Regions from separate parts of the Peijinzhouia sedimentorum genome, predicted to be linked through region 1. Evidence: riboswitches for the same ligand, from Rfam matches in the RefSeq annotation. Region 1 holds a riboswitch; the other holds the start of a gene.

Region 1 (15,703 bases):
GGATAAGGAAGTCCATCTGCTTCGATGGCACCAACCCAATCCTCCCGCGTTCTATCAAATGAAACACCGAATACGGTAAAGCCTTTGTCATTATACTTGTTGTACAATCGTACTACATTTGGATTTTCTTCTCTACAAGGACGACACCAGCCAGCCCAGAAATCTATCAATACATATTGTCCTCTATAATCTGAAAGCGATAAAATCTCACCGTCAGGATTTGGAAGGGAAATATCCGGAGCTACAGCGCCTACAGCTAATGAGCGTGCATCGTCCACCATTCTGCCCAAGTCTGTTACCAATACAGAGTTTGGAAAGGCTGTGCGTAAATCATAAGCAAGCGAATCCATAAACTGGAAATCTGTGTCAACATCAAAGAAATTGAGCACCAAGAGCGACGCAATTGAAGGATCATTACTATAGATCAGGTTCTTCAAAGCATTCTTCTTTTGCGCTTCCACATTAAAATATTCATCTCTCAAGGAATCCATTTTATCACCATCACCTTGCTGACTTGCAGCTACAAACTGATCGTTTAAGGCTCTCTCCTTTTCCTGATATTCACGAATGATCACCTGCATTGCCGTAAATAAATCCGTATCTCTAGAACCTTCGATCTTAGCTTTATCACTTGATTCTGATGCATCTAAACTTACTTTAACATCCTCATCATTAAGCACTAAAGTGATTGGAGTTAAATCAAAAACACGCAATAAAAATAGGTTTGGTTGATCTAGAGAAACTATAGTTTCAAAGGAATTCTTATTGTCTAAGCTTATCGTATCAATAGTTTTCAATTCATTCGCTTCAAGAGCTTGAAGAAGAATAAGTCCCTCCTTTGGATTCTTAATTTCGCCACTCAGCGTAATTTCTAGCGGAAAAGTTTGTTGCTTATGCTCGGTCTCTTGAGGCTGGCAAGCAATGAATATTAACAGGCTTAAAATACTTAGTATCAAATTCTTCATTTGTTAAATTTTGATCAGTCCTAAAAACTTGGAGTTATATGGTTTAGTTCCTTTCGAGAACTTCTCTAACCAGTCCGCTCGCAACTTTAGGATCAGCTTTGCCTTTACTCTTTTTCATTACTTCGCCCATAAACATTCCCAAAAGGCCTTTTTTGCCATCTCTATATTCTTGCGCTTTCTCAGGAAATGCAGCGATTACCTCTTCGATAATTGGCATTAATGAATCTTCGCTACTATCCTGCACCAAGTTCAATCTCTCTGCAATTTGCAATGGATTTTCTCTTGGATTCTTTAATAGCTCCGGATAGATCTTTTGTGAAGCAGATGAGAAGTTCACCTTTCCGCTATCTACCAAATCGATCAATAGTGACAATTGCTTGGTCGTAATTGGGAAGTCTTCGATATGAAGAGTTAGTTCATTCAAATAAGATTTCACCGGACCCATTACCCAATTGGATGCAGCTTTGTAATTCTTCGTATGTGTACACAAATCTTCAAAGAATAAGGCAATCTCTTTGCTATCCGTCAACACTTGCGCATCATATTCGGGCAGATTATAATCCTTCATAAAACGATCGAACAATACCCAAGGAAGTGGCGGCATATCGTTTTTCACATTATTAAGCCATTCTTCTGAAACCACCAATGGGCTTAAATCGGGCTCTGGGAAATAACGATAATCGTTCAAATCTTCCTTCGTACGCATGCTGCTTGTTTTGCCCGATACAGCATCGAAAGTTCTGGTTTCGGATGGGATATTTTCACCCTTCTCTACCATCAAGATTTGGCGTTCAATTTCATGTTCAATCGCTCTTTGAACATTCTTAAAGGAATTCATATTTTTCACTTCCACTTTTTTGCCAAATTCCTTAGCATCCTTGAGCATGACAGAAACGTTGGCATCGCAACGAAGCGAGCCTTCTTCCATATTGCCATCGCAAATTTCTAAGTAGCGAACAAGCTTTTTGATCTCAGTTAAGAATGCATAAGCTTCGTCGGAATTGTCAATATCAGGATTGGTTACAATCTCAATTAGCGGAACGCCCGCTCTATTCAAGTCAATCAACGTATCCGTTTCTTCCGCCATGTGGATGGATTTACCGGCATCTTCTTCCATGTGAATACGTGTGAGCGTAACTGTTTTCTCCTTCTCTCCCACCTTTATTTTCACGCCACCGCCAATACAGATCGGTGTACGATCTTGCGTAACCTGATAGCCTTTTGGTAGATCTGGATAGAAGTAATTTTTGCGATCGAAGATTTGATATCTACTGATTTCACTATTACAAGCAATACCCATTTTGATGGCATATTCCACTGCCGTTTTGTTGACTTTGGGCAAAGTACCCGGATGACCTAAAGTAATTGGGCTGATATGCATATTGGGCATATTGCCATATTCCGTAGAATCCGAAACATACATTTTGCTTTGTGTCAATAATTGAGCGTGAACTTCTAGTCCAATTACAACACGGTATTTATCTCTTATTGTGGTAGTTAACATTTCCTATTTTTTACAATATCTCTTTAATCATTGATTGTGCAGCTTCTATAACTTTTGGCAAACCAGCAAGGTTTTTACCTCCCGCTGTTGCGAAAAATGGCTGACCTCCCCCTCCACCTTGAATATTCTTGGCGAGTTCTCTTACCATTTTACCAGCATCTAAGCCTTTTTCGGTCACCAAATTATCTGCAATCATCACAGCAATCATTGGCTTTTGGTCGATCTCAGCACCTAAGATAAGCATCAAGTTTTCAACCTCATTTTTTAATTCATAAGCGATCTTTTTCAGCGCATCTGCATTGGGCAGATTCACTTGCTCTACGATCACATTCATGCTGGAATGAGCAAACAGCTTTTGCTTCAATTCATCCTTCATACCGGAAGCTTTGTCGAGATGCAGCTTTTCCAATTCCTTTTGCAGATTGCTACGATCGTCCAGCAATTGTTGGAGTGCTTTGGCAACATCTTTTGGTGCTTTCAATATCTGTTGCACTTCATTAAGAATGGCTTCTTTTTCACGCATATAAAGTTCGGCTCCTTCAGAAGTCAACGCTTCGATGCGTCGAACACCCGCAGCAACAGAACTCTCGCTCACTATTTTAAAATAGCCAATATTACCTGTTGCCGGAGTATGCGTACCACCGCATAACTCTACGCTGAAATCCTGTCCAAAAGTAATCACACGTACAAATTCGCCGTATTTCTCACCGAATAGCGCTGTAGCACCCAATGCTTTTGCATCTTCTATTGGCACATTTCGCTTTTCGTCTAAGGCGATATTCTCTCTGATTTTACGATTTACAATATCTTCGATTCTTTGGATTTCGCTTTCTTCCACTTTGCTGAAATGCGAGAAATCGAATCTTAATATTTCTGAATTTACCAAAGAGCCTTTCTGCTGCACATGATTGCCTAATACTTCTCGTAAAGCTGCATGAAGCAAATGCGTTGCGCTGTGATTATTGCGTGTTCTATTTCGCTTCTCTACATCGATTTGGCAAAGAAAGTCTGCTTCCAGATTGCTCGGTAGCTTTTTCGTGAATTGGATGATCAGGTCATTTTCCTTTTTGGTATCGAATACTTCGATAGTTTCATCACCACAAATCAACCTGCCGCTATCTCCTACTTGGCCACCACTTTCGGCATAAAATGGTGTTTTGTCCAATACCAATTGGTAATATGTGCCTCCTTTTTCTTTTATCTCTCTATAGCGTAGCAATTTGGCAGATGCTTCAGTATTGTCATATCCCACAAATTCCACATCCGTTTCATCCGATACGATCATCCAATCTGATTTCTCTTGCTCAGCTGCTTTGCGCGATCTTGATTTCTGAGATTCTAATTCTTTTTTGAATCCTGCCTCATCTAATTGGAGGTTATTTTCTCTTGCTAATAAAGCCGTGAGGTCATAAGGAAAACCGAAAGTGTCGTACAATTCGAAAATCTGACTTCCTGGAATAGTATTGGATTTTAAGTTCTCTTTAATCTGCTGGAAGCTTTTAAGACCATTCTCAAGTGTACGGAGAAAAGAAATTTCCTCTTCCATAATCACACGAGCGATGAAATCTTGCTGGCTTTTAAGTTCCGGAAATACGCCATCGAACTGATCGGCCAAAATCGGTAGCAGTCTGAATAAAAATGGATCGCGGAAATTCAAGAATGTATAGCCATAACGAACTGCACGACGAAGAATCCGGCGAATTACATAACCCGCCTTATTATTACTCGGCAATTGACCGTCCGCAATCGTGAATGAGATAGCTCTGATATGATCCACAATTACACGGATGGCAATATCCGTTTTGGTATCGGCGCCATATTTCACTCCGGCTTCAGCGGAAATTGCTTCGATCAATGGAGTGAATACGTCGGTATCGTAATTTGATGTCTTTTGCTGAATGGCCATGCAAAGCCTTTCGAAACCCATTCCTGTATCCACATGCTGTGCAGGCAAAGGCTTCAAACTTCCATCGGCCATGCGATTGAATTGCATAAATACCAGGTTCCAAATCTCCACAACTTGCGGGTGGTCATTGTTGACCAAATCACGACCCGGCACTTTATCTACCTCAGATTGAGGTCTTAAGTCTATATGGATTTCCGAACATGGGCCGCAAGGACCTGTATCGCCCATTTCCCAGAAATTGTCCTTTTTGGAGCCATAGATAATACGCTCTGCCGGGATTATTTCATTCCACAAGTCAAACGCCTCCTGATCGAAAGCCAAGTTATCATCCTTGTCACCTTCAAACACAGATGCATACATTCTGTCTTTTGGCAGTTGATATACTTCCGTCAACAATTCCCAAGCCCATTGGATCGCTTCCTTCTTGAAGTAATCGCCAAAGGACCAATTTCCTAGCATCTCGAACATGGTGTGGTGGTAGGTATCCATACCAACATCTTCCAAGTCATTGTGCTTGCCCGAAACCCGAAGGCACTTCTGACTGTTGGCAACGCGAGGCCAAGGTGCCACCTTATTACCCAGGAAATAATCCTTAAACTGATTCATACCAGCATTGGTAAACATTAAGGTTGGGTCATTTTGTACTACTAGAGGCGATGAAGGCACATAACTATGCTCTTTGCTTTTGAAAAACTCGATGTATTTTTGACGTATTATTTTCGATTCCATTCGGATCTTGGACTTTTTCGTAAGACTTGAACTATAAAAAACTATAATCGTATATTTGCGACAGTAAAATTACCGTTATTTGGGTGTCTTGATTAAATATTTTACACCAAAGCACAAAATTAAGATAATATTTAACCCTACCACATGGCAAGAATAAAATATTACTACGATACCGAAACCTGCAAGTACGAACGCGTACGAGTAAGCAAATGGGATGTATTTCTCAATTTTTTAGGTTTCTTCTCAGTATCATTTATCCTTGCCATCAGCATACTTTTTATTTACAGCCAATACTTCGAATCTCCAAAAGAAGCTCAACTCAAAAAGGAAAATGAAGAGCTCGTAATCTATTATGAGTTTTTCAAACAAGAGCTAGATAAGATGAACTCTGTGATAGCTTCATTAGAAGAAAGAGATGATGATATATACCGCGTAATATTTGAAGCAGAGCCGATTCCAGCGACTATCCGCAGAGGTGGCATTGGCGGTGTTGACAGATACAAATCCTTCAAGGAAAGTGGTTTACAGCGGGAGGAATTAATTATTGACTTGATGAAAGAGGTTGACATACTAAAAAGGAAAATGTATGTCCAAACACGAAGTCATGACGAACTGATGGAGCTGGCCATGAATAAAGAGGAACTTTGGGCGGCCATTCCATCTATCCAGCCAATCAACAATAAAGAATTAAATAGACTTGCTTCCGGCTATGGAATGCGAACCCATCCAATTCTGAAAGTAAAGAAATTCCATGCCGGTGTAGATTTCTCCGCTCCTCGTGGCACACCAATCTACGCAACAGGTGATGGCGTAATAGTAGAAGTAAAAACCACTTTTGGGGGATATGGAAAATATATAGAAGTAGATCATGGATTTGGCTATTTAACCAGATATGCACACATGAGTGCTTTTGAAGTACGAAAAGGTCAAAAAGTAAAGCGTGGCGAAAAAATCGGCTATGTTGGTTCAAGCGGTCAATCTACTTCGCCTCACCTGCATTATGAAATATTGAAAGATGGCAAATTCGTAAATCCAGTAAATTACTTCTTCCAAGATTTGACTCCTGAAGAATACGAGAAATTGCTTGAGCTTGCTTCAATCGAAAACCAATCACTTTCTTAATTAGAATGCATTATATTTAAGCACCGAATACCAAAACGAGATGCCTTACAAGGAAAAAGAGATAGAGAAAAAGTATTACACCATTGGGGAAGTTGCTGCAATGTTCAAAGTAGCTACCTCAATGATTCGTTTTTGGGAAAGTGAGTTTGATATAATAAAGCCGGGTAAGAACAAAAAAGGCAATCGAGTATTCACCAAGAAAGATGTAGAAAGCGTAAAGCTCGTTTACCATCTCGTAAAAGAAAAAGGCTACACATTGCAAGGTGCTAGGGAATTTATCAAGAATTCACAGCAAGAAGGTACAATTACCGACAATGTAGCCATGATCAATTCACTCCGTAACATCAGAAGCTTCCTTGTGGAGCTACAGGAAAGCCTTCCTTAGTCAATGGCCGCAGACGATAGGCTATATCAACTTGCGCTGTACCTCACTCCTTCCATTGGTGATTTCAATATCCGGCAACTCATAAGTTATTGTGGTAGTGCGCAAAAGGTATTCGATTTACCTGAAGGCAAACTTTTGAAAATCCCAGGCGTTGGTAAAAAAACGACTGAGATTATTAAAACCAAATCTACTTTTGACATAGCCAAAGCTGAACTGGAGGAAATCGACAAGCATGGCATCGATCTACTTTTCTTTACAGATTCTCACTATCCCACCAAGCTCAAGCATATTCCAGATGGCCCGGCCGTTTTGTATTTCAAAGGAAATAGGGCATCTCTGCAAAGCTCATTCAATTTGGCAATTGTAGGCTCTAGAAATGCATCAGAATATGGTCGATCAGTTACCGAAGAACTCATAAAGAACATTGCAGGCAAGGATATCATGATTGTAAGTGGACTTGCTTATGGGATTGATATTCAAGCTCACAGAATGGCTTTGAAGTATGGATTACCTACCATTGCGGTGATGGGTAATGGTATGGATAAAATTTACCCTGCAGCACATCGAGATATAGCCAAGCAAATGCAAGAAGCGGGAGGAATTATGACTGAACTTCCATTAGGTTCAATTCCAGATGCACATAATTTTCCTGCCCGAAATAGAATAGTAGCTGGAATGGCCGATGCCGTGATTGTGGTAGAAGCTGCAAAAAAAGGGGGTGCATTGATTACTGCCGAACTTGCCAATGGTTACAATAGAGAAGTCTTTGCCGTTCCGGGTAATTTGGGTAATACATATTCGGAAGGCTGTAATAATTTAATTAGCCAAAATAAGGCTAGAATTTTCACCAGCATCATCCAATGCCTCGCAGAAATGGGCTGGGATGATACAGATTTGTCCGCACCTAAAAACCAAAATGGGAATTACAACCAAGCGGATTTTACTGAAGAAGAATGGCAAGTATTAAATCAATTGATTGAGGCTAAAAGTGCCATTCTACTTGATGAGCTTAGCTGGCGTACACAAATAAACGTAAGCAGACTAGCAGGAATACTATTGAGCCTTGAATTTAAAGGTGTTGTGAAATCATTGCCGGGAAAAAGATTTGGTCTTTCTTAAATTAGATTATTGAATTTCCTGCAATTACCGTAATTTCAAACCTGCAATACACCTATTTCCCATGAAAACCAATCCTAGTCATACAAGACTAGCACTTATTGATCTTTGGCGAGGAGTACTTTTGGTGCTTATATCCTTATTGACCCTGTGGTATTTCACAGGCAATAATATGGGTGCTGAATTTTGGACTAGAAGACAGTTTGCCGACCTCCCGCCTTTTCAATTTTGGGCAACTTTGGTAGCGAGCTTAGCTATTCCAAGCATTTATATTTTGCTAGGCGCATCAATCATTTTGTTTTCTAAAAACAAAAAATGGGAAAGCTGGAATACACCGAAAATAGCTCGAACGATGGCAACTCGTGGTGTTTTCTTAATCGCTCTTCAATTTTTAATTGAAAACCCTTTGCGCATATTAGCCAATTTTAAATTTCAAGGTTTTTCTATACAGCAAATTAACACCGGCTTTGAGTTTTACTCTTCCAATCTATTATACTTTGGAATCCTTTCATCTTTGGGATTCTGCCTTATATTTTGGAGTGTATTCACCAAGATTAGAAGCAAACAGCTATTGGCTATATCGGTTCTTTTAATGGGACTTGGCTGGACAATTATAAATCTAAAAGGCCTTTCAAACCCAAATGAGGCTATTTATTTTAGATTTTTGGCAATTCCAGGATTCACCATTCCCATTAAAGTTGGATTTGCATTATTACCTTGGATGGGCTTACCGGGATTCGGAATGGTGCTAGCAAGATATTACCGAAAGCAGCCAATACAGACGTTGAAAATCACCACTATACTAGCCTTGGTTTTGCTATTAGTTTTTGTGGTTCTTCGATGGAAAAATCTTTACGATGATTTCACAATGAGAGACAATGGTTTGATAGGCTTTTTTAATTTCAGTAAACTGCCACCATCACTCAGTTATATTGTTTTATCTACTTCTTTTGGATTGACAATACTTTACTTGAGCTTTCATTTTATCAAAAAGAGAACCTTGGTGAGAGATGCGCTTATCGTTTACGGTAGTTCTCCCCTCCTTTTCTATATCCTGCAATTGTTTCTATTTGGCATTGCAGGATTGTTTATCGATTTCTCAGCTTCACCAGTATTGACAATACTTACTTGGCTAAGTATGCTCACCATTATTCTGCTACTACTCGATTACTTTGAGCATAATTTCAAAGCACTGAAAACTGAGTCGGTGTGGAATTACTTTTAATTAGGGAAGATTTCTCCCGCCATTGTTAATGACTTTTTGAATTCAGATTTATCCAAGCCCAATTCTATCTTATTGGCTTCTAAAACAGCTATTAATTGCTCAGTAGCTAAATTTCCGGTCAAATCATCCTTTGCCATTGGGCAGCCACCAAATCCTCGCATTGCAGAGTCAATTCGTTGCACATTTGCCCTAATCATTGCTTCAATTTTCACCATCGAAGTATCTGGCGTGCTATGCAGATGCGCACCAAATTCCACTTCCGGAAATGCTTTCATCAATGCCGGGAAAATATCTTCTATCTGCTGAGGTTTTGCATTGCCAATGGTATCAGATACGGAAATGATTTTTACTCCCAAATCAGCAAGCTTCTCGGTATATTTCTCTACCAATTCCACATTGTACACATCATTGTATGGATTCCCAAATCCCATCGAGATGTAGGCTACTACGGCTTTATTTTTCTGCTCGGCTATTTCTTGAATTTTCGCCAACTCCTCCAAAGCTTGGGCAATAGTTTTGTTTGTATTTCTTAATTGGAAGGTCTCTGAAATAGAAAATGGAAAGCCCAAATAATCGATTTCTTCAAATTGTGCTGCATCAGTTGCTCCTCGAACATTGGCTATGATGGCAAGAAGTTTAGACTTAGTATTACTCAGATCTAATTGAGCCAATACCTCAGCTGTATCGCGCATTTGAGGAATTGCTTTTGGCGAAACAAAGCTCCCAAAATCAATGGTATCAAAACCAACTTTTAGTAATTGGTTGATATAAGCAGCTTTTTGATCAGTATCTATAAATTCTTTAATGCCTTGCATGGCATCTCTTGGGCATTCAATAATCTTCATGGCTTAATTCGATCAGAAATAATTTGTCTGGATTTAAAAGGCTTTTAGTTCTAAAATAGTTCTTTGGCTATTTGAACAATAGAATCTGATTTGCCCATTGAATAATAATGCAAACAAGGCACTCCGTAATCCATCAATTCTTTCGATTGCTTGATCGACCATTCTATTCCAATTTTCTTTACTTCTTCATTGGTTTTGCAAGTTTCCAAAGCATCTGCAAATTCCTCAGGAATATCAATATGGAAAATACGCGGGAGGGTAGTTATTTGCTTTTGAGTAGTGAGTGGTTTTAAGCCAGGAATTATCGGCACATTTATTCCATTTGCTCGGCACTTTTCTACAAACTCAAAGAACTTCTGATTGTCAAAAAACATTTGAGTAACGATATAATCAGCGCCCATATCAACCTTCATTTTCAGGTATTTAAGATCTGACTTTAGGTTTGGTGCTTCAAAGTGTTTTTCAGGGTAACCTGCTACACCAATACAAAAATCGGATGGAAAGTGATTTTGCAAATCGTCTTCTAAATACCTTCCTTCATTCATATCTTTTACCTGCTTCAACAGGTCTGTCGCATATTTATGGCCATCAGGTTCCGATATAAATACAGGCTCCGATTTAATAGGGTCGCCTCTTAATACAAGCACATTGTCAATACCCAAGAAATTGAGATCGATCAAAGCATTTTCAGTTTCTTCTTTTGAAAAGCCACCACAAATTATGTGTGGTACTGTGTCTACATCGTATCGGTTTTTAATGGCCGCGCATATTCCTACAGTTCCAGGTCTTTTGCGTACAGACTTTTTCTCAAGCAAGCCATTCCCACGGTTCTTATAAACATACTCTTCCCTGTGGTAGGTAACATCAATAAAAGGAGGTTTGAACTCCAACAATGGATCAATATGATCGAAAAGCTTATTGATGCTTTCGCCTTTTAATGGTGGCAAAACTTCAAATGAGAAGAGTGTTTTATCGCCAGCTTTTTTGAAATGTTCAGTTACTTTCATTCTATTTTTGAAATGAGATCATTGCTTAAAGATCTCTTGTTTAATTTAATAGTTTACAAATTTTAAACTTCTACTGTGACAAAATCACTTGGTTCGTAGTTGAGGTTTGGAGACAGCCATCTTTCCAAATCTTTCAAAGGCATATTCTTGCGTTTAGCAATGTCTATTACTTGGTCTCTACCAATTTTTCCTAAGCCAAAATACTTTGATTGCGGATGCGCATAGTACATTCCGCTCACCGATGAAGCTGGATACATCGCCAAACTATCCGTGAGTTCAATAGAAGCATTTTTCTCTACTTCAAGCAAATTGAACAGTGTGATTTTCTCAGTATGATCTGGACAGCCAGGATAGCCCGGAGCTGGTCGAATACCTCTATATTCTTCTTTGATCAACTCATCATTTGGCAGACTTTCATCTGAAGCATAGCCCCAATATTCCTTTCTTACTCGCTCATGCAAGTGTTCAGCAAATGCTTCTGCCAGTCGATCTGCTAAGGCTTTTAGCATTATAGAATTATAATCGTCATGTTCAGCTTTGAATTTGTCTAGCCACTTTTCGATTCCCAATCCGGCTGTTACTGCAAAGCCTCCAATATAATCCGGCAAATTAGTTTCCACTGGTGCTACAAAGTCCGCAAATGAAATATTTGGAATTCCTCCCGCCTTTTCTCCTTGCTGCCTTAGTGTGTGAAACTGCGTGATTACTTCATTCCTGTCATCATTTTCGTACACCAAAATGGTATCATCGTCTTTTACATTTGCCGGGTAAAACCCAAATACGGCATTTGCCTGAATCCATTTTTCACTAACTATTTTTTGCAATAATTCCTGTGCATCATCAAACAGCTTTTTGGCTTCTACACCATAATTTGGATCGTTCAAAATTTTCGGATATCTGCCTTTCATTTCCCAAGTCTGAAAAAATGGTGTCCAATCGATATAAGGAACCAAGTTTTCAAGAGGATAATCAATCAATGTTTTGGTTCCTAAAAAGGTCGGTTTTGGCGCAGAAGGTTGATCCCAATCTATTTTGAATTTATTCGCTCTTGCACTTTCGATGTCGATAAATCTCTTGTCTTTATTTCTGCTTTTATGGTCGGTGCTTAGCTTGGTATATTCCTCTTTGATGGATTGGAAAAAGGCTTCCTTATTTTCGGATAATAAGTTTGATGCAACAGGAACACTGCGGGAAGCATCATTTACATGCACTACAGGGCCTGAATATACGGGAGCAATTTTCACGGCTGTATGAATGCGGGAGGTTGTAGCACCTCCTATAAGTAATGGCGTTTTCATTCCTCTCGCTTCCATTTCTTGGGCTACATATACCATTTCATCCAGCGATGGGGTAATCAATCCACTAAGTCCGATTATATCAACTTGGTGTTTTTCAGCTTCGGCAAGGATTTTCTCTAAAGGCACCATTACGCCAATATCAATCACTTCGAAGTTATTACATGCCAGCACCACTCCTACTATATTTTTACCAATATCGTGGACATCCCCTTTTACGGTAGCCATCAATATTTTACCTGCATTGCTAGAAGCTCCTTCTTGCTTTTCGGCTTCCAAAAATGGGAATAAGTAGGCCACGGCTTTTTTCATTACACGCGCGCTTTTCACCACTTGTGGGAGGAACATTTTACCTTCGCCAAATAAATCACCAACGATGTTCATTCCAGCCATTAATGGACCTTCAATTACACTTAGTGGCTTGTCAAATAGCTTTCTGGCTTCCTCAGTATCTTCATCTATATATTCAACTATCCCTTTCACTAAGGAATGGCTAAGGCGCTTTTCTACAGGCTCTAATCTCCAGCTTTCGTCGCGTACCTGCACTTTTCCTTTGGAGGTGATTTTCTCGGCTTGTTCAAGCAATCTCTCCGTAGCATCTTGTCGGCGATTGAGGAGTACATCTTCAATTCGTTCTAGCAGCTCTTTTGGAATCTCTTCATATACTTCGATCATCCCGGCATTTACGATTCCCATATCCATTCCTGCTTTAATCGCATGATATAGGAATGCAGAGTGCATCGCCTCCCTTAATACATCATTGCCACGGAACGAAAATGAAATATTGGATACACCACCACTTACTTTGGCATAAGGAAGATTTTCCTTTATCCATCGAGTGGCATTTATAAAGTCAACTGCGTAATTATTATGTTCCTCTATACCCGTTGCGACAGTCAGAATATTAGGATCGAAAATGATATCGTGAGCTGGAAAACCTACTTTTTGAGTAAGGATATCATAGCACCTTTTACAAATTTCGATTCTGCGTTCATAATTATCGGCTTGACCATTTTCATCAAAAGCCATAACAATAATTGCAGCGCCGTATTTTCTAGCTTTGTTGGCTAGTTCTATAAATTTCTCTTCACCTTCTTTCAGGCTTATTGAATTGACAATTCCTTTGCCTTGGATACATTTTAGTCCTGCCTCAATTACCGACCATTTAGAGGAATCTACCATTATGGGTAGTTTGGAAATATCAGGTTCTGAGGCAATCAGGTTAAGGAATAGGGTCATGGCAGCTTCTGAGTCAAGCATGCCTTCATCCATATTCACATCGATGATTTGGGCGCCACCTTCTACTTGGCTAAGGGCTACTGTAAGCGCTTCATCGTAGCGATCTTCACGAATAAGTCTCGCGAATTTTTTGGAGCCTGTTACATTCGTACGCTCACCAGCATTTACAAAATTGATTTCTGGAGTGATATTGAAAGCTTCCAATCCACTCAGCCTCATCAATGGTTTTATTTTAGGAATAGCTCTTGGACTGTATTTATCTGCAATAGCAGCTAATGCTCTAATATGAACTGGCGTAGTTCCACAACAGCCACCGATTATATTGATCAATCCCTCTTTAAGAAATTCCTCTACGATACTTGCCATTTCGCTGGCACTTTGATCGTACTCTCCAAATTCATTTGGCAGGCCAGCATTTGGATGCGCACTTACAAAAAATGGTGCTTTGCGCGAAAGCTCTTGCAGATAGGGCTTAAGTTGTCTAGCGCCTAAAGCACAATTGAGTCCAACCGAAAGTAAAGGAGCATGACTAATGGAATTGAGAAATGCCTCTGTAGTTTGCCCGGACAGTGTCCTCCCGCTTGCATCTGTAATGGTTCCAGAAACCATAATTGGCAATTCTCGGCCAATTTCCTCGAAAAGATCCATTATAGCGTAGAGTGCGGCCTTGCAATTCAAGGTATCAAAAACCGTCTCTATTAATAGGATATCTACTCCACCTTCAATTAAAGCTCTTGCTTGTTCTTTGTAATCTGTCACCAAATCGTCGAACAGAATTGCTCTATACCCAGGTGCATTTACATCTGGAGATAAAGAGGTGGTTTTATTTGTAGGACCAATTGAGCCTGCAACAAATCGAGGTTTATTTGGATTTGCTTTTGTGTATTCTTGAGCAGCTTTTTTAGCCAATTTTGCAGATGCCACATTAAGCTCATAAACGAGCTCTTGCATGTCATAATCTGCCATAGAAACGCGGGTGGAATTGAATGTGTTGGTTTCCAATATATCCGCACCAGCTTCTAAGTAATCCTTATGGATTTGATAAATAATATCAGGTTGGGTTAGGGAAAGTAGATCGTTATTTCCCTTTAGTGGCGAAGGATAATCTTTAAATCTTTCACCTCTATAATCCTCTTCACTCAATTTGTAGCGTTGGATCATTGTGCCCATTGCACCATCCAGCACCAAAATTCTTTCCTTTAATACGTCTTTGATTTGCATAGTTGTCTTTCTAGATGCTCAAATACAAGAAAGACAGTCAAGGTAGGCTCAACTTATCTATACCAACTATTTGTTGGTAGGGATTTGGCACCAAGTCGAACAAGGTTGCCAAGACGTCAAAGGGCCCTTCCCTCGGTCTTTCTTGATAAGATTTACAAAAGAAGCACAAAAGATTCGCTTTGCAAAGCTTTTACACTTTTTCAAGAAATACTTTCTATAAGGTTTTATTCAATGGGATTGAAGAAGTAATTTAGATTCATTGATTACATTTGATTAGATTAAATATTTCTACTTTGAAAATTGCTGCTATAGACATCGGTTCCAACGCTATTCGACTTCAAATTACGAGTGTATTAGAGTATGAGGAGAGCATTACTTTCAAAAAAATAGAGTACGTTCGTTTTCCTCTTAGGCTTGGTCAGGATGTTTTTACGGAGAAATTGATTAAGCCTGACACTGAGGAGAAATTTGTGAAGTTGATGCGATCGTTCAAAATCTTAATTGATTTGTTCGAAGTAGATATATATCGAGCTTGCGCAACCTCAGCAATGCGGGAGGCAAAAAACGGAGCCACAATAGCCGCTAGAGTTTTGAATGAAATTGGCCTTAAGATCGACATTATCAATGGCGATAAGGAAGCGGAAATAATCAACAATTCACTCTCATCTTATCTTGAAGACAAAGCCTATTTGCATATCGATGTGGGCGGTGGTAGCACGGAGTTGAATATTTATGTGAATAAGCAAAAAGTTGCTGCTAACTCATTTAAAATAGGTTCAGTTCGGCGTTTGTCTTTCCATCAATCTCCACTTGTGTGGAAAAGAATGGAGGATTGGATCAAGCAAAATATCAAAAAAGAATATGGTAGAATCACAGCTATTGGCACTGGAGGAAACATTAATAAATTAGCTGATCTGGCTAAGAAAAAACCCGGTAAAACCATTTCTATCAAAAAAATTGAAGCTGTAAGAGAATATCTTGCAGGATTTACGCTGGAAGAAAGAATCAACAAATTACAATTGAATCCTGATAGAGCTGATGTAATCTTGCCAGCATCGGATATATACATGTTTGCAATGAAAGCAGCCAAAGCCACCAATATCCTAGTGCCAGATATGGGTTTGAAGGATGGTATGATTCAAGA
Region 2 (15,703 bases), on a different contig from region 1:
CAATATTTGCAGCATAGGCAATACTGAGAAGAAGCACTAGCGAAAAGTTCTTCACCCCGATTTGATTTTCTTCAGCTATTCGTTCACTAAGGAGTTTTACCACACTCATGGCAATTGGCAGCATCATCACAGCTGTGGCTGTATTACTAATCCACATGCTGAGAAAGGCGGTGGCGACCATAAAGCCTAGGATTATGCCATTGGGATTGGTGCCGATTACTCGGATAAGGTTTAACGCAATTCGCGAATGGAGATTTTGCTTTTCCATTGCCAATGCAATCAGAAATCCGCCCATAAATAAGAATACTATTGGGCTTGCATAAGGCGTAGAGGCCTCTTCTTGTGAAAATATGCCAAGCATTGGTAGGACAATCATAGGTAAAAGTGCCGTTACGGGTAGCGGCATTGCCTCGGTAATCCACCAAGCGACCATCCAAGTAGCGAGGGCTATAACTTTCCAAGCTTCTGGATTGAGACCATCTGGAGCAGCAGTATTTAGAAGAAAAATAAAAACTAATGGGCCAGCGATGAGCCCAATTGCTTTTGAGATTGAAAATTCAGAAGAAGTGTTCAAATCCATCTATGCGGCCAGCCTCTGTTGATTAAGGTTTATTAGAAAGGGTAATTTCTATTTTTTTGGCCGTTTCACAAAATGGTTTTTAGATGACAAAAATTCTGTATGGCTGTAGTGGTTAATCTTTGAGCAAAAAAAAAGCTGGATCTTTCGAGCCAGCTTCAACAAAGGATTGCTTAATTATTATTTTTTCAGAATCTGCTTAACTGCAGCTAACGAAAGAGCTGGGACTAAGCTCATGCGAACCATTTTAGTGAAACTATCTTGGTCTTTATCTTCTTCAGTAGCTGACGATATTGTCATAGTTTTTTCTGTTGAAGAAGCAATGAATTTATCCATTTTTGCTGATGGATTAAAAGCCTGCAATGTTATTGCTCCAGCCATCAATAAGGCAAATAGAGCGCATAAATTTTTTTGACTTGGTCTGAAGAGTGATTTCATGATTGTCGGAGTTCTTTGTGATAACGCAATTGTTGTTATCCTGTTTCAAAATTAGTTATAATATTTCATTAAAAATTCTATTGAGGAAGAATTTGGCTGCAAACGGTGGGTATTGCAGCCATCTTCCTCTTCGAACCCAAAACATTATCTTTCGATCATGTAGTGCGCTACGCCTTGGTAGTCAATTAGTAGCGAACTTTTGCGGAGCAAGCTGCTCAATTTTTTATCAGTTATGATCAGCATATTCTTTTCTGTGCCTTCATACACCAATTCGTTATTCTGATCTACTATCCTGAAGGTTTTTTCAAGTTGAAGAGTAGGACTAACAGCTTTTTCTATTTGCTGAGAAATTTCCAACAACTCAGCTTCGAGTCTCAAATCCAACCAGTTCTGTTCTTTTACAGTTGGTTTGGCTTTTAGTGTGTCAGACGCATTCACTTTTGCACTCATAAGTACAAGCATTGCCAAGATGATGGCGATCATTGCACTTAAGTTTTTCTGACTTGGGATTGTTAATGATAAAGTTTTCATGACTATATAAATTTTTGATTTTTTCGTTCCGTTTATGCCAGACAATAGCCAAGCCACGTGCCATGAAAAGAAAAATTCATTAAGTAATTGATAAACAGATAATTATACATTATTCCATAAAACAAAAATTGTCCGATAGCGTACGTTATCGGACAGTTTTATTTCAGTATCGAACACCTGTTTGAAAAAGGCGGGAGGTTGAGATTCTCTTAGTTATTTAGAAGGAACTAGCATCAGTTTGCTTTTTTGATGTTGCTGAATATCTGTTTTGTCCATTAGTTGATATCTAAATTCTCCATTAGCATACATTTGCGCCTGGTCGCTGTAATGCTCGCTTAAGATATTTCCTGATTGCCCTGTTGGTAGCACAGACCATGATTTTTGAATCTGACCCATGTCAATAATCCTTCTCATTGCTGGACCAAAAGTGGCCTTGTAATATCCACTTGAGTCAGGTGCGAAACCAATATTATTTATCACTTCATTTCCACCCTTCAGGGCAATTGGTCCCACATTGAAGTATTTCCTTAAACTTTCATTTTCTCCAAAGGGGTGTGGATGTTCTACAGTGTGGACCTCTGCCCACGTCCAATTATCTCGATTGCTGCCAAGTTGATTTTCTAATGCCTGTATGGTCTCCGTAAACGCTTTGCTTACAATATCCCTTCTTTGTTCTTTGATTTCGCTATTTACATTATTCCACCAAATACTGCTGTCATTTTCTACAAAAGCTCTAATGCTACGCTTTTGTAAGTGACTTCCGATATATGTATCGAAAAGCTCTTGCCCCATTTCATCCTCGAATGCATACTTTTGAATAAGGTAAATCCACTTTTGGAAAATCACTGCGCCTTGACTGTTCATTCTGTAATTACCATCCCAGTTTTTCAGCAAACTCAGCGCGGAAAGTTCCTGTTCAGATAAGTCTTTTTCCATCAACAATGGAATAAGTGATTTGCTAATATGAAGATCTTCAGAAGCATGGACATCATTGATCATAGTTTTCATTTTCTCAATAGTCCAATCATTTTCCTCATTTAGCAATTGTGTTATTCGCTTAGCCCTATTTTCCGGTACATAATATCCAGGATATAGTTGGTCGTCCATTCCTTCAGGCTGATTGTTTGCAGAATACACATATCCAGAAGGTGGGTTTTCGGCATGAGGATTCATTTCAAAAGGCAGAAAACCTGTTGGTTCTTCGGCAGGATTGCTTCCGTCGAGGAATAGTTTACCACTTTGGCCTTCTGGTCTTTGCCAAAGTTTGGCTGTAGTCCACCAAGCGATATTTCCGTCCACATCTCCATACATTACATTTAAGCCAGGGCTATTAATCATAGAAGCGCCTTTTTTCACATCCTCCATGTTGTTTGCTTTTATAATATTATATGTGGCTTGTAGATTTTGATTGGGTAATTGTAAATAGCTCCACGAAACTGCCACTGGCTGATTATAAATGGCAGATATCTCTGGAATCACAGGGTTTATGATTGGGCCATGTTTGCTGGATTTCACTTCGAAGCTAATATCATCGCTATCCTTCACTTTGATGATTTCTGTACGGGAGGAAAAATTGAGTTTCTCTTCACCATACCAATATTGATTAGAATTGCCTTCCACTGGTTTTTCGATAAAGAAATCAGTGTCGTCATTTTCGAACATAGTGAGGCCAACTGCCATGTAACGGTTGTGCCCTAAAATAGGGAAGGGAAAGCCAGCAGCGTAATTGCCATAGCTGCTCATGCCGGGAGCTTCAATATGTGCCTCGTACCATACAGAAGGTTGGCTAAAACCCATATGCGTATCATTTGCAAAAAGGACTTTACCTCCCGCTGTTTTTGTCGGGCCAATTACCCAGCTATTGGAGCCCAACCAAGGTGCAACAGGTAAATTATCTAATAACTGCTTTGTATGCGTGGAAATGGAAAGAAGATTTTGTTCCATCTTAGGGTCATAAACTGGAATTTTTTCAGCCATTTCTTCCCAGTCAATTATCAAGTCATTTAAGTAATCTCCACCCAATTTGTTCATCAAAGTACTTACTAGGGGATCTTCTCTAAAACCTTCAGCAAATCCAAAAGCCATAAAACCGGTGGTGAGATATACATCTTGCAAAGTATATGGCTCCATGGAAATACCCAACAGGTGGAACTCAACAGGTTTAGGCCCTTTTTCGATAAATTGATTTATGCCTTTGAGGTAAGCCAGCGTATTTATTTGCCAAGGTTCATCTTGCTCATCCGTCCAAAATTGTTCAATGGCTTCTTCCGCTTGAAGGGATATTCCCAACGTGCGAAAAAATTGATCAGTTTCTAGCAAATCCATGCCGAATATTTCAGACAATTTTCCGGATGCTACGCGTCTCAACATTTCCATTTGGAATAGCCGATCTTGTGCGTGCACATAGCCCAAAGCAAAATGAGCATCTTCTTCTGACTGAGCAGTTATGTGTGGAACGCCGTATGTATCAAAAATAATCTCAACTTCGGATTGTAATCCGTCTAATTTTTGGCTGCCTTTATAGCTAGGTTTGAGTGAATTGTAGCCAATAAAAACCGCAATGATGAGTAGTAAAATCACCAAGCCAAGGCCTAGGAGTACTTTTTTGAGCATATGAATTGAATTTGCTACAAATTAGAAAAAAATAGAATCACGGTTTAGTTTTTTTAAGGATTTGTAATGAATTGTCATCGCTTGTAATTCTCCTTTGTGTAAGCGGTCAAATCTTCTATTTTTGTGAAAAATTAAAATTCGCTACATGAGTGTATTAGTAAATAAAGATTCGAAAATAATAGTACAGGGCTTTACAGGTTCCGAAGGTTCATTCCACGCAGGTCAGATGATAGAGTATGGAACGAATGTAGTTGGAGGTGTTACTCCAGGCAAAGGCGGTCAAACGCATTTGGATCGTCCAGTATTTAACACAGTATCAGAAGCTGTTGCAAAAACTGGTGCTAACGTTTCATTGATTTTTGTTCCACCCGCTTTTGCAGCTGATGCTATAATGGAAGCTGCTGATGCAGGTATAGCTGTAATCATTACTATTACCGAAGGAATTCCAGTAAAGGATATGATCAAAGTGAAGGAATATCTTTCTGATAGAGATGTACGTATGGTTGGGCCAAACTGTCCTGGAGTGATTACACCAGGTGAAGCTAAAGTTGGTATCATGCCAGGTTTTATCCACCGCAAAGGTAGTATTGGTATTGTTTCCCGCTCAGGTACACTTACTTACGAAGCTGTGGATCAGATTACTAAAGCTGGTCTAGGCCAAAGCACTTGTATTGGCATAGGTGGCGACCCAATTATTGGAACTACTACCAAAGAAGCAGTAGAGTTATTGATGAACGATCCCGAAACTGAAGCTATCGTAATGATTGGTGAAATTGGTGGAAGCATGGAATCTGAGGCTGCAAAATGGATCAAAGAAAATGGTACTAAGCCTGTAATTGGGTTCATCGCCGGACAAACAGCACCTCCAGGCCGTAGAATGGGTCATGCGGGAGCGATTGTAGGTGGTGAAGATGATACTGCAGCTGCAAAAATGAAAATAATGGAAGAGTGTGGTCTTTTGGTAGTACAGTCTCCAGCTGAAATTGGCGATATGGTATTGAAAGCCCTAGGAAAATAGTTTTATTTTAGATGGAAAATTGAAAAAAGCGAGCTTCGGTTCGCTTTTTTTGTTTAGTTTAGTTCACATTTAATCATATTTATCAATCACAAATTTTTACCACCATGTTTGGACTTGGCATCATAGGCACAATCATCTATATATTCACTTTGATAGATGTGCTCCGCAGTAGTTTTTCATCAAGTACAGATAAGCTTATCTGGATTTTGGTTGTGATATTTTTACCATTAGTGGGCACTATTCTTTGGTTTTTAATTGGCAGAGGGAAGAGTACGAGATAAAATCACTTAGATGGGAAAATTTACTTGTGGAGGTCTAGTCCTTTTACTACTATTTTTTAATTGTACCTCAGTCTATTCTTTTCAGCTTCGTTTGAAAATATACAAAGAGCCACCCGAAATAGACTTCAAACCAAGCTATACAGGTGTAGCAAAACCAGTCTTTAGTCACGATGGAAAATTATTATTTTTTAGTTTAAAATATGTTGAAGATAATGTTGGCGGGCTAGAAGATCCAGGCGATGTTTATCTTACGAAGTTTGAAAATGGTAATTGGACAGAGGCAGAAAATGTAGGAAAACCAATCAATAATGATTTTCCTAATGCCCCTATTTCTTTGTTAGCAGACAACAGAAGTTTGTATCTATTAAATAAATATGATAAGGGTAGTCCTGGCTCTGGATTATCAATGTCCACTAAGGTGAAAGGAAAATGGAGATTCCCTGATACTCAAAAAATAGAAAATCTAGAAATCAGAGGTCAGTATTCTGACTTTTATGTACATCCAAATGGACATCTGATGTTATTGGCAATTGAAAACGATAAAAGCATTGGCTCTCAGGACATTTTTATTTCTCATCGTTCTGGCAAAAATTCATGGACTGAGCCAGTGAATTTGGGAGAAAATATTAACACTATTGGAGAAGAGTATGCGCCTTTTTTTGGTGCCGATGGTAAAACGATTTATTTCACACATTCTTTTAGCGCAGATTCAGCTTTTGATAATAAAGTCAAAATTTTGATGGCAAAGAAAACAGCGAACGGTTGGCAGAAAGGTATTCCTCTTCCCGATAGTTTATTTGAAAAGCCATCAAATTCTTATCTGAATTTGCTTACTGGCTCTAATGTTGCCATGTTTATTGAGAGAGATTCTGTCTCAGACATTGGCAACCCAAAGACAACTTTTCTAGATAAGAGTTTTTTACCTGCTCCAGTAAAAGAGCTAAATGGAACCATATTGCGACAGAAAAATGGTAAGCCCAAAGAAATAGTAATCAAAGCAATAAATTTAAAATCATCAGAAATTGAGGCTTGGGTGTATAGCCATTCGGAAGATGGTTATTTTGCGATGTTTCTAAGAGAGGGTGAAGATTACCAAATTGAATTTGGAGATGGGAAGGATCAAAAAGTACTGACCCTTAAAGTTAATGATTACAAGGACTTTGAAAAGATTAAGGTTGATGTTCAGGTAAATTAAAGCTTAAACTAAATGAGCCAGCCAGAAGATGAGAAACCATTCTTGATTTTGCTCAGAGAGCAAATTGCTGACTGGGCCATTCAATATTTTGAATGGCTGAAATTTCGTCCTAATCAAAATGTGCTTCAAAAGCTGTTGCATATTCTCACGCGCACTATCGCAAGTATATTTGTCATCGCCTTTTCGCCTATTGTTTTCATCATTCTTTTGGTCACTTTCTTCGCAGCTGGATGAGTCCGTTGGCAGTCTATTCCAAGCTCTATTGGTATTTTGTGTGCTTGTTCCTACTTCACCAAATTCTGCAATATGGATTTGGTATCTATATTCCATTTATTGATAGTTATCTAGATCCATTTGTTGCGCCTATTGTATTGCTGGGAGCATGGCAATTTGAGCGCAATTGGTTTTTAGCAAAAAGGGCAATTCCCTCCCGCCTTTTTCTGTCTGAGGTCATTGCCCTTACTATTTATGTTGCTTTGGTTGGTGAGTTTATTTTTCCACTATTATCCGCCAAATTTTATTATGATCCATTCGATTTTGCCGCCTACGCCTTAGGTGGATTTTGCTTTCAAATTCTCCTCAATAAATAGGATGATGAGCAATGAATATAACTCTAGAAGCTGGATCAAATTCTTTTAGCTTATCCAAACTCACATGCGCTATTTTGTAGCGATAATTTTTGTTGATATAAGATTCTTCGACATCAATTAATTCAAGCTCGTTCAAATCTTCTTCATTTTTGTATCTGATATACAACCTAATGCGCAAATCATTTGAGAATTCAGCTGATCGATTTTGGCGAGCTTTTTTGTATTCGTATTTATACTCGTAAGAGAGCGCCGATATATCGGACAATACCGCTGAGGCAGTAGGGAAGCTGCCAGCACCTTTGCCAATAAAAAACTGACTATCTGTAAATGCGGCACCAATTTGCACCGCATTATACTCATTGTGAACATGGTAAAAGTGGCTTTGATCACTTACAAATTCAGGGATTACCCAGCCATGTACTTTTCCATTATCTCGATAGGCCTTTGCAATTAGTTTGAGTTTCAAGCCTTTTTCGCGTGCATAATTGGTATCTTCTATTGACAAATGTTGAATGCCATAATTGAAGATTTGCTCTGGGCTAAGAAATAAGCCAAAGGTATGCGCAATCAGAATGGTGAGCTTAAATTTCGGATCGAAAGCTTCCACATCCAATTTGGGATTGCTTTCTGCAAAACCTAGTTTTTGGGCTGCAGCAAGTACTTCTTCATAGCTTTTATGATCCTCGATCGTTCGAGTGAGGATGTAATTGGTGGTGCCATTACAAATACCTTCGATGCTGCTGAGCAAGTCATTATCGTAGTATTCTTCCAAATTTCTAATTACTGGGATACTTCCACAGACAGAAGCTTCATATAGAAAGGGAACTCGATATGCTTGTTGCAGCGCATGCAATTCCTCTAAATGCTCAGCAATCATTTTTTTGTTAGCTGAAACAACAGCTTTGCCACGTTGCATGGCAGTTTTCACTATTTCAAATGCTTCATCGGGATCATCTATCAATTCCACCACAAGGTTAATATCCGGATTTCCCAAAATATCATCTTTCTCGAAGGTGAAAATATCGATGCCTTCAGGTCTTTTCTTTTTGCGGTCTTTCACGCAAATTTTTAATATCTCCGTTTTGAAACCCGGAGTCTGTTTCAACACTTCGTACAAGCCACCGCCAACTACACCGAAACCGAAGAGGCCAATTTTTAACTGTTTTTGCATGTAATAAAAGGTCTTAGAATTTTGGTAATTTTTTCTGTTTCAATTAAAAAGCCATCATGCCCGTATAGGGAATCCATGATGCTGAGATGTGACTGAGGAATATGTTTCGCAATCAGCTGCTGTTCGGCGGGAGGAAAAAGTACGTCGCTAGAAATACCAATAATGATGGCCTCAGCTTCAATTTGCGCCAAGGCATTTTCTATACTGGCTCTTCCTCTGCCCACATTATGCGAGTCCATTGCTTCTGAAAGTCTCCAATAAGCGAATGCATCGAATCTATTACTAAGCTTTTGTCCCTGGTAGCGCTGATATGATGATGCTCTGAAGTCATTGATCGCTTCTGGGTCATCTTGCTGGCTTTCCTTGTAAGTATCGTATTGGCGATAGGAAAGCATGGCGATTGCTCGCGCAGCTGCGAGGCCTTTTTTGCCAGCATCAGTATTGTTTTCTTGCCAAGTTTGATCTGCGGCTATAGCCATTCGTTGTGTTTCGTTGAATGCTCTCCCCCAAGCAGAGTGTAAAGCATTGCTGGCCAAAACGCATATTTGCTTGAATACCTTAGGTTGCATTATAGCCCATTCCAATACTTGCTGACCACCTGTGGAGCCACCAATTGACAATTCAATTTGCTCAATGCCCAATTCTTGTCTGAGCAAATCGTGTCCTCGTACAATATCACGGATGGTTACACTTGGGAAGTCATGATACCAAAGTCTGCCCAATTCCTCAGAGTAGGAGAGTGCCGAACTGCTCCCATAGCATGAGCTAAGCATATTTGCGCAAATAATGGTGAAATCGGCGGGGTCAAATAAATCACCAGTTCCAAATAGGCCTTTCCACCAATCCAATACATTCGAGTCGGCAGTAAGTGCATGGCACACCCAAATGATGGGCTTGCCATCCGAAATCTCTGCACCAAAATGGTGATAGGCTATTTCCAGTTGTGGTAATTGTCCGCCACTTTCCAAGTTGAATGGCTTATTGTATATGAATTTGCGCTTAGTCAACTCGCTGAAATTTTAGGTTAAACCTGTTTGTTTGCCTTCGAAAATGCTTGCTCAAAATCTGCTTTGATATCTTCCACATGTTCAAAACCTACAGAAACTCTCAATAAGCCAGGCGCAACTCCTGCAGCTTTTTGCTCTTCTTCACTCAATTGCTGATGGGTAGTAGTAGCCGGATGAATGATGAGTGTTTTGCTATCTCCAACATTTGCCACGTGGCTTATCAATTCCAAATTATTTACCACTTCATCAGCAGCTTCTTTGCCGTTCTTCAATTTGAATGAGAGCACCGCTCCAAAGCCATTCGGAAGATATTTTTTGGCTAATGCGTGATATGGACTAGAAGTTAATCCAGGGTAGTTTACATATTCTACAGCTTCATGATTTTCCAGCCATTGTGCCAAAAGCAAAGCATTGTCCGCCGACTTTTGCACTCGTAGCGAAAGCGTTTCTAAGCCTTGCAGTAGAAGAAATGAATTGAATGGACTCAATGCAGGGCCAAAATCTCGCAGACCCTCAACCCTAGCACGAATGGCAAAGGCAATATTTGGAAGTCCAAGAGGATTGCCTTCTCCAAATACATCCCAGAATTTCAACCCATGATAGCCCTCAGAAGGCTCAGTAAATTGTGGGAATTTGCCATTAGCCCAATTGAAATTGCCTGCATCCACAATCACTCCACCAACGGAAGTGCCATGCCCACCTATCCACTTTGTAGCCGACTCCACCACGATATTTGCGCCATGCTTTATCGGCTGCACCAAGTATCCTCCCGCTCCAAAAGTATTATCTACGATCAATGGAATTTCATTTTTCTGAGCGATGGATGCAATTGCTTCGAAATCAGGAATATTGAATCCTGGATTGCCGATCGATTCTATATAAATCGCTTTCGTTTTCTCGTCTATCAGCTTTTCAAATGAAGCTGCTTTATCTCCATCTGCAAAGCGCACTTCAATGCCCAATCTCTTGAATGCAACTTTGAATTGATTGTAGGTTCCGCCATACAAATAGCTTGTGCTTACGAAATTATCGCCGGCTTGAAGGATGTTGTTGATCGCAATGAACTGTGCGGCTTGCCCAGAGCCTACAGCCAATGCCGCCACGCCGCCTTCCAATGCCGCCACGCGCTTTTCAAACACATCGGTGGTTGGATTCATGATGCGTGTGTAAATATTACCAAACTCCTTTAGCGCAAAAAGATTAGCGCCATGTTCGGAATTATTGAACACGTAAGAAGTGGTCTGGTAAATGGGAACAGCCCGTGATCCAGTGGTTGGATCGGCTTCTTGGCCTGCATGCAATTGCAGGGTTTCGAATCGGTAATTTGTTGAAATTGACATTTTTGTGGAATTAGATTGTGGAAAAAGGATAGTTTAGGGATATGTTATCAGCCATTTGCAGGCAGATATTTCAGCAATAGAAATGATGCGAATTACTCGGAATTAGCAACAACAAGACATCAGGCAACAACAACTGTTGAAGCTTAGAATGCGAGGAGGAATTGATAGAAATAAAGAGATTTGCGCAACATGTGCGGAATCTAAATTGACAAAATTGTGCGTGTATTGTGTGTTCATATTGCAACTGTTTTATATTCTTCCGACACCTTGTCGAAATCAGGAATTGGCACCTTGCTGTTAAGCTATGCAGGTTGCCAGAGGGTCATCGAGCCTGTCTCTCACCTCTTCTTTATAAATCAATCGCTCTCACGAGGAATGATGCTACAAATGTAGAGGATGAAAATTGAATTGTCCAAATGGCCTAAAGCAAAAAATATTATGATTTCCAATCTTTGTTGTCTTAACTAATTGAAATATAGGTTTCTACATAAGAAAATATTTTTTGAAATATTTTTGAAACCCAATTGATTTTGGAAGTGAAAATCAATTTAAGAGTAGTTTCAAGGAATTGGGAGGAAAAAAGTGGGAGGAAATAAAACCAAAAAAGCTCTTCCAATTTGGAAGAGCTTTTCATTATTTTGGTTGATTAGATATCTATTTAGCGAAACTTACAGATCTCATTTCTCGGATTACCGTCACCTTAATTTGACCAGGATACTGCATATCTTTTTCGATTTTTTGCGAGATGTCAAAGCTTATTTGCTTCGCTTTTTCATCAGATACATTATCAGCATCTACCATCACACGAAGTTCGCGTCCTGCTTGTATTGCATAACTTTTGTTCACACCGTCGAAGTTTAAGGCCAATGCCTCCAAGTCTTTCAGTCGCTTGATGTAAGATTCCATCATTTCGCGTCGTGCGCCTGGGCGGGAGCCTGATATCGCATCACCTACTTGAACAATTGGTGATATAAGACTGGTCATTTCGATTTCGTCGTGGTGAGCTCCTATGGCATTGCAAACTTCCGGATGCTCTTTGTATTTTTTGGCCAGTTCCATCCCCAAAATAGCGTGAGGCAATTCTGGTTCTTCATGCCATACTTTTCCTATATCGTGAAGTAGGCCTGCTCTCTTGGCAAGTTTGGAGTTGAGTCCAAGTTCTGCAGCCATTGTTGCGCAAAGCTTGGCGGTTTCGCGGCTATGCTGCAATAGGTTTTGACCATAAGATGAACGGAATCTCATACGGCCTACCATTTTGATAAGCTCTGGGTGCAATCCGTGAATTCCTAAATCAATTACTGTTCTTTCACCAATTTCAACGATTTCATCATCGATGTTTTTCATCGTTTTGGCTACTACTTCCTCTATGCGAGCAGGGTGTATTCTGCCATCTTGTACCAATCTGTGAAGGGAAAGTCTAGCAACTTCTCTACGCACCGGATCGAAGCCTGAAATGATGATTGCTTCAGGCGTGTCATCCACGATTATTTCTACGCCAGTAGCAGCTTCAAGCGCTCGGATGTTTCTACCCTCTCGTCCGATAATCTTACCTTTGATGTCATCACTTTCAATATTGAAAATGGAAACACAGTTTTCTACAGCATGCTCTGTGGCAGTACGCTGTATAGTATTGATTACGATTTTCTTGGCTTCTTTAGTCGCGGTAAGTTTTGCTTCCTCAATAATATCCTTGATATGTGAGGCAGCTTTTGTTTGAGCTTCATCTCGCAAGGTATTAATTAACTGTTCGCGAGCTTCGTCGGCACTGAGGTTGGCTACTTTTTCCAGTACAGAAACTTTCTCTGCAATCGCTTTTTCCAACTCTTCTTTCTTCTGACCTACAATTTCCAGCTGTGCAGCTACATTTTCTTTGATACTATCAATTTCTGCTTCCCTGCGCTTGGTTTGCTCCATTTGCTTGGCTAGCATTTGTTCCTTTTGCTTCAGCTTATTTTCATTGGTCAATAGGATATTCTTTTTCCTATTCGACTCTTCTTCAAATTCGCTTCTAAGCTTGAGAAACTTCTCTTTTGCTTCGAGGATCTTATCCTTTTTGATGGTTTCCGCTTCTTGAGCAGCATCTTTTAAAATACGTTTTGCTCTTTCTTCAGCTTCTTCTTCTTTTTCTTTTCTTATTTTGCTTAGCAGGCTTTTACCTACCAAATAACCAATAGCCAGGCCCACAAGAGCGGCAATCAGTCCAATTATTACACTTTCACCCATTTTTATTTATGTTTATGGGCAGAAGGAACGATGCTATTGATTCTAAAGATTTGGGCTAAATTTCAACCAAGGGATTTATCTAACAGTCCATTCAGCTCTGATAACTTATCGTTAAGAAATTCTGATTTTCCTGAAATAGATTTTTCAGCAGTTAGTTTCTCTACAAGGCTATCAAATGCCACCATTGCGAGTAAATCTTGCTTATCGTCTATTTTGAAACGAGATGAATAACCCTTCAACATATCGTTGATAGTTTTACATGCCGTCCTTATTTTCTCCTCATCCTCGGGTTTAACCTTCATCGGATACTCTCGGTCAAATATTTTAATTTTAATTGAAAGTTCTCCCATTCAGGTATATATTATTTGCCAAGTTGCGCTATACAGAAATCAATTTCTTTGATATAGTCGCTGATAATCTTCTTCAATTCAGTAGTATTTCGTTTTTCTGCCGGAATACCTTCTACAAGTTTAGCTAATTTCCACTTATTTTGAAAATTATCCAATTTTTCGCTTTTTTCTTCAAGCTCATTTTTAAGTTTTATATTCTCACTTTCCAGCTCAGAAACCTTTACTTTGAGGCTATTTTGCAAGTCTAATAACTTATGAAGCTTTTCTTCAAGTTGAAGAATTGATGCGTCCAATTGGTGTTCTTTCATTATTTTCTTATCAATGCGAAGAGGTCGTTTTCAAATAATTTTATCAAACGAGCCATCGTCTTGTCTATATCCTTTTCATTTAAGGTTCGCTGACTGTCCTGCAAAATAAAACTTAATGCGTAGGCTTTTTTCCCGCTTTCGATTTTATCGCCTTCATACACATCAAAAACATTCACTTTCTTGATAAGCCAAAACTCTTTTCTTGCTACAATTTGCTGAATATCCGAAAAGCTTACCTTTTTATCAACAACCAATGATAAATCTCTTCTAACTTCTGGAAATTTCGAAACTTCCTGGAGTTTAGTGTTTTCATTAAATTGGCTGAGTAATTCCTGCCAATCGATATCGGCCATAAATACTTCTTCTTTGATTCCAGCCAATTTGCCCACTTTTGGATGTAGCTGACCAAGTAATGCAAGGCTTCCACCCTTATTTGCCAAGTCCAATGCATAGGCATACATCGGATTTTTGGTTGGAGTAGTTTGCAAATCTCTTTGATTTAATTTCACTGAAATATTACTAACCACTTGGTACAAATCATGAAAAGCGGCTCGCCTTTCTTTTTCTATCCAGTTCTCCTCGCTTTTATTTCCTACCAAATAGATGACTAGTTTTTCTTGCTCATGATAACTGCCATCAGAGAGTTTTTTATAAGTCTTGCCGAATTCGTAAAGCTTCAAATTCCACTGTCTATGGTTTAGATTATGAGCCAATACATCCATTCCGGTGAAAGCCAAATGTTGCCTCATTACTCCCAATTCTTCACTTAGTTTATTAAGGATTTCAACATTTTCATTTGGATCAAACCCATCAATTTTTTGGCTATAATCTGGTTTAGTCAATGAATTAGTCATGATTTCTGAATAGCCCATGCCTGCCAGAATATTGCTGATATCTTGCTGAAGGCGGGAGGAATCTACTTTTGGGAATTCAGCCAAAAACTCTGTTTGATTTTTCGCTGCGAGCTCTATATTGTCGAGACCGTAAATTCTCAATATCTCTTCAATGACATCAGCCTCCCTCGTTACATCCACTCTGTAGGTTGGCGCCAGTACCGTAAATCCTAAATCACTTTCTTTACTCAATTCAAAATCCAAGGCTACCAGAATTCTTTTGATTTCTTCTCTTGGAAGCACTTTGCCAATAAGGCGATCTATATTCTTGTAGCTAACTTCAATTACAGGTTTAGTAACAGGGTTTGGATAAATATCAATAACATCGGAGGCGATTTTACCTCCCGCTATTTCGCAAATAAGTGAAGCCGCTCTCCACATTGCTTTGAGGGTAATTTCTGGATCAGTACCTCTTTCGAATCTGAATGATGCATCTGTCTTCAATCCATGATGATTAGCTGTGCTTCTGATCCTGCCTGGATGAAAGCATGCACTTTCTAAAAATATCTCTGTGGTACTTTCAGTTACTCCAGAATTTATTCCGCCAAATACTCCTGCAATACACATTGGCTCATCGCCATTGCAAATCATCAAATCGGCTTGGCCAAGTTTGCGTTGCTTATCATCCAATGTTACAAATGGCGTATTCGCAGCCAAGGTTTTCACTACCACTTTTCCAGTGGTAATTTTTGATTGGTCGAATGCATGCAATGGCTGTCCAAGCTCGTGCAATACATAATTTGTGATATCTACAATGTTGTTGATTGGTTCTAAATCAATGGCTTGTAATCTGTGTTTAAGCCATTCTGGCGATTCAGTTACTTTCAAACCACTGATTGAAATGCCGCTGTAGCGAATGCTGCCTTCGGTATCTTCTACTTTTACTTCAACTTTCGATTGGCTTTCTGCTTTTGGTAGATTTGGAATCGCAGGCAGACAAATTTCTCTACCGAGTACAGCTTTTAGATCTCTACTTACACCCAAATGTGATGCTGCATCTGCTCTGTTAGGAGTCAGTCCAATTTCTAATACAATGTCATTTGGTAAGTCAAAATATTGAACAGCGGGGGTGCCATTTGGTAAATTGGTGTCGAGTACCATGATGCCAGCATGCGAACTTCCCAGACCTATTTCATCTTCTGCGCAAATCATGCCTTCTGATGCTTCC

Evidence for each region. A riboswitch is a leader RNA that binds a small molecule or an ion and turns the genes downstream of it on or off. The one in region 1 is predicted to bind S-adenosylmethionine.
Region 2: linked by a shared signal. The riboswitch ahead of ACOXY8_RS05175 (O-acetylhomoserine aminocarboxypropyltransferase/cysteine synthase family protein) and the one ahead of metH (methionine synthase) in region 1 are both predicted to bind S-adenosylmethionine.

What each region holds. Positions count from the first base shown of each region.
Region 1 covers NZ_JBMPIY010000001.1:259,797-275,499, forward strand. Annotated here, with positions in the region: gene ACOXY8_RS01225 (redoxin domain-containing protein) at 1-965, opposite strand, end outside; gene gatB (Asp-tRNA(Asn)/Glu-tRNA(Gln) amidotransferase subunit GatB) at 1,009-2,469, opposite strand; gene alaS (alanine--tRNA ligase) at 2,480-5,104, opposite strand; gene ACOXY8_RS01240 (M23 family metallopeptidase) at 5,249-6,226, shown strand; gene ACOXY8_RS01245 (MerR family transcriptional regulator) at 6,267-6,611, shown strand; gene dprA (DNA-processing protein DprA) at 6,615-7,730, shown strand; gene ACOXY8_RS01255 (hypothetical protein) at 7,792-8,952, shown strand; gene ACOXY8_RS01260 (hydroxymethylglutaryl-CoA lyase) at 8,949-9,797, opposite strand; gene metF (methylenetetrahydrofolate reductase [NAD(P)H]) at 9,848-10,804, opposite strand; gene metH (methionine synthase) at 10,867-14,559, opposite strand; SAM riboswitch class I at 14,610-14,711, opposite strand; gene ACOXY8_RS01275 (Ppx/GppA phosphatase family protein) at 14,853-15,703, shown strand, end outside.
Region 2 covers NZ_JBMPIY010000002.1:435,654-451,356, reverse strand. Annotated here, with positions in the region: gene ACOXY8_RS05230 (SLC13 family permease) at 1-580, opposite strand, end outside; gene ACOXY8_RS05225 (hypothetical protein) at 758-1,015, opposite strand; gene ACOXY8_RS05220 (hypothetical protein) at 1,160-1,546, opposite strand; gene ACOXY8_RS05215 (penicillin acylase family protein) at 1,760-4,159, opposite strand; gene sucD (succinate--CoA ligase subunit alpha) at 4,305-5,177, shown strand; gene ACOXY8_RS05205 (PLDc N-terminal domain-containing protein) at 5,282-5,458, shown strand; gene ACOXY8_RS05200 (hypothetical protein) at 5,469-6,653, shown strand; gene ACOXY8_RS05195 (hypothetical protein) at 6,666-6,887, shown strand; gene ACOXY8_RS05190 (hypothetical protein) at 6,884-7,243, shown strand; gene ACOXY8_RS05185 (homoserine dehydrogenase) at 7,233-8,414, opposite strand; gene ACOXY8_RS05180 (homoserine O-acetyltransferase family protein) at 8,399-9,421, opposite strand; gene ACOXY8_RS05175 (O-acetylhomoserine aminocarboxypropyltransferase/cysteine synthase family protein) at 9,439-10,761, opposite strand; SAM riboswitch class I at 11,008-11,119, opposite strand; gene rny (ribonuclease Y) at 11,416-12,984, opposite strand; gene ACOXY8_RS05165 (cell division protein ZapA) at 13,047-13,334, opposite strand; gene ACOXY8_RS05160 (hypothetical protein) at 13,346-13,642, opposite strand; gene pheT (phenylalanine--tRNA ligase subunit beta) at 13,642-15,703, opposite strand, start outside.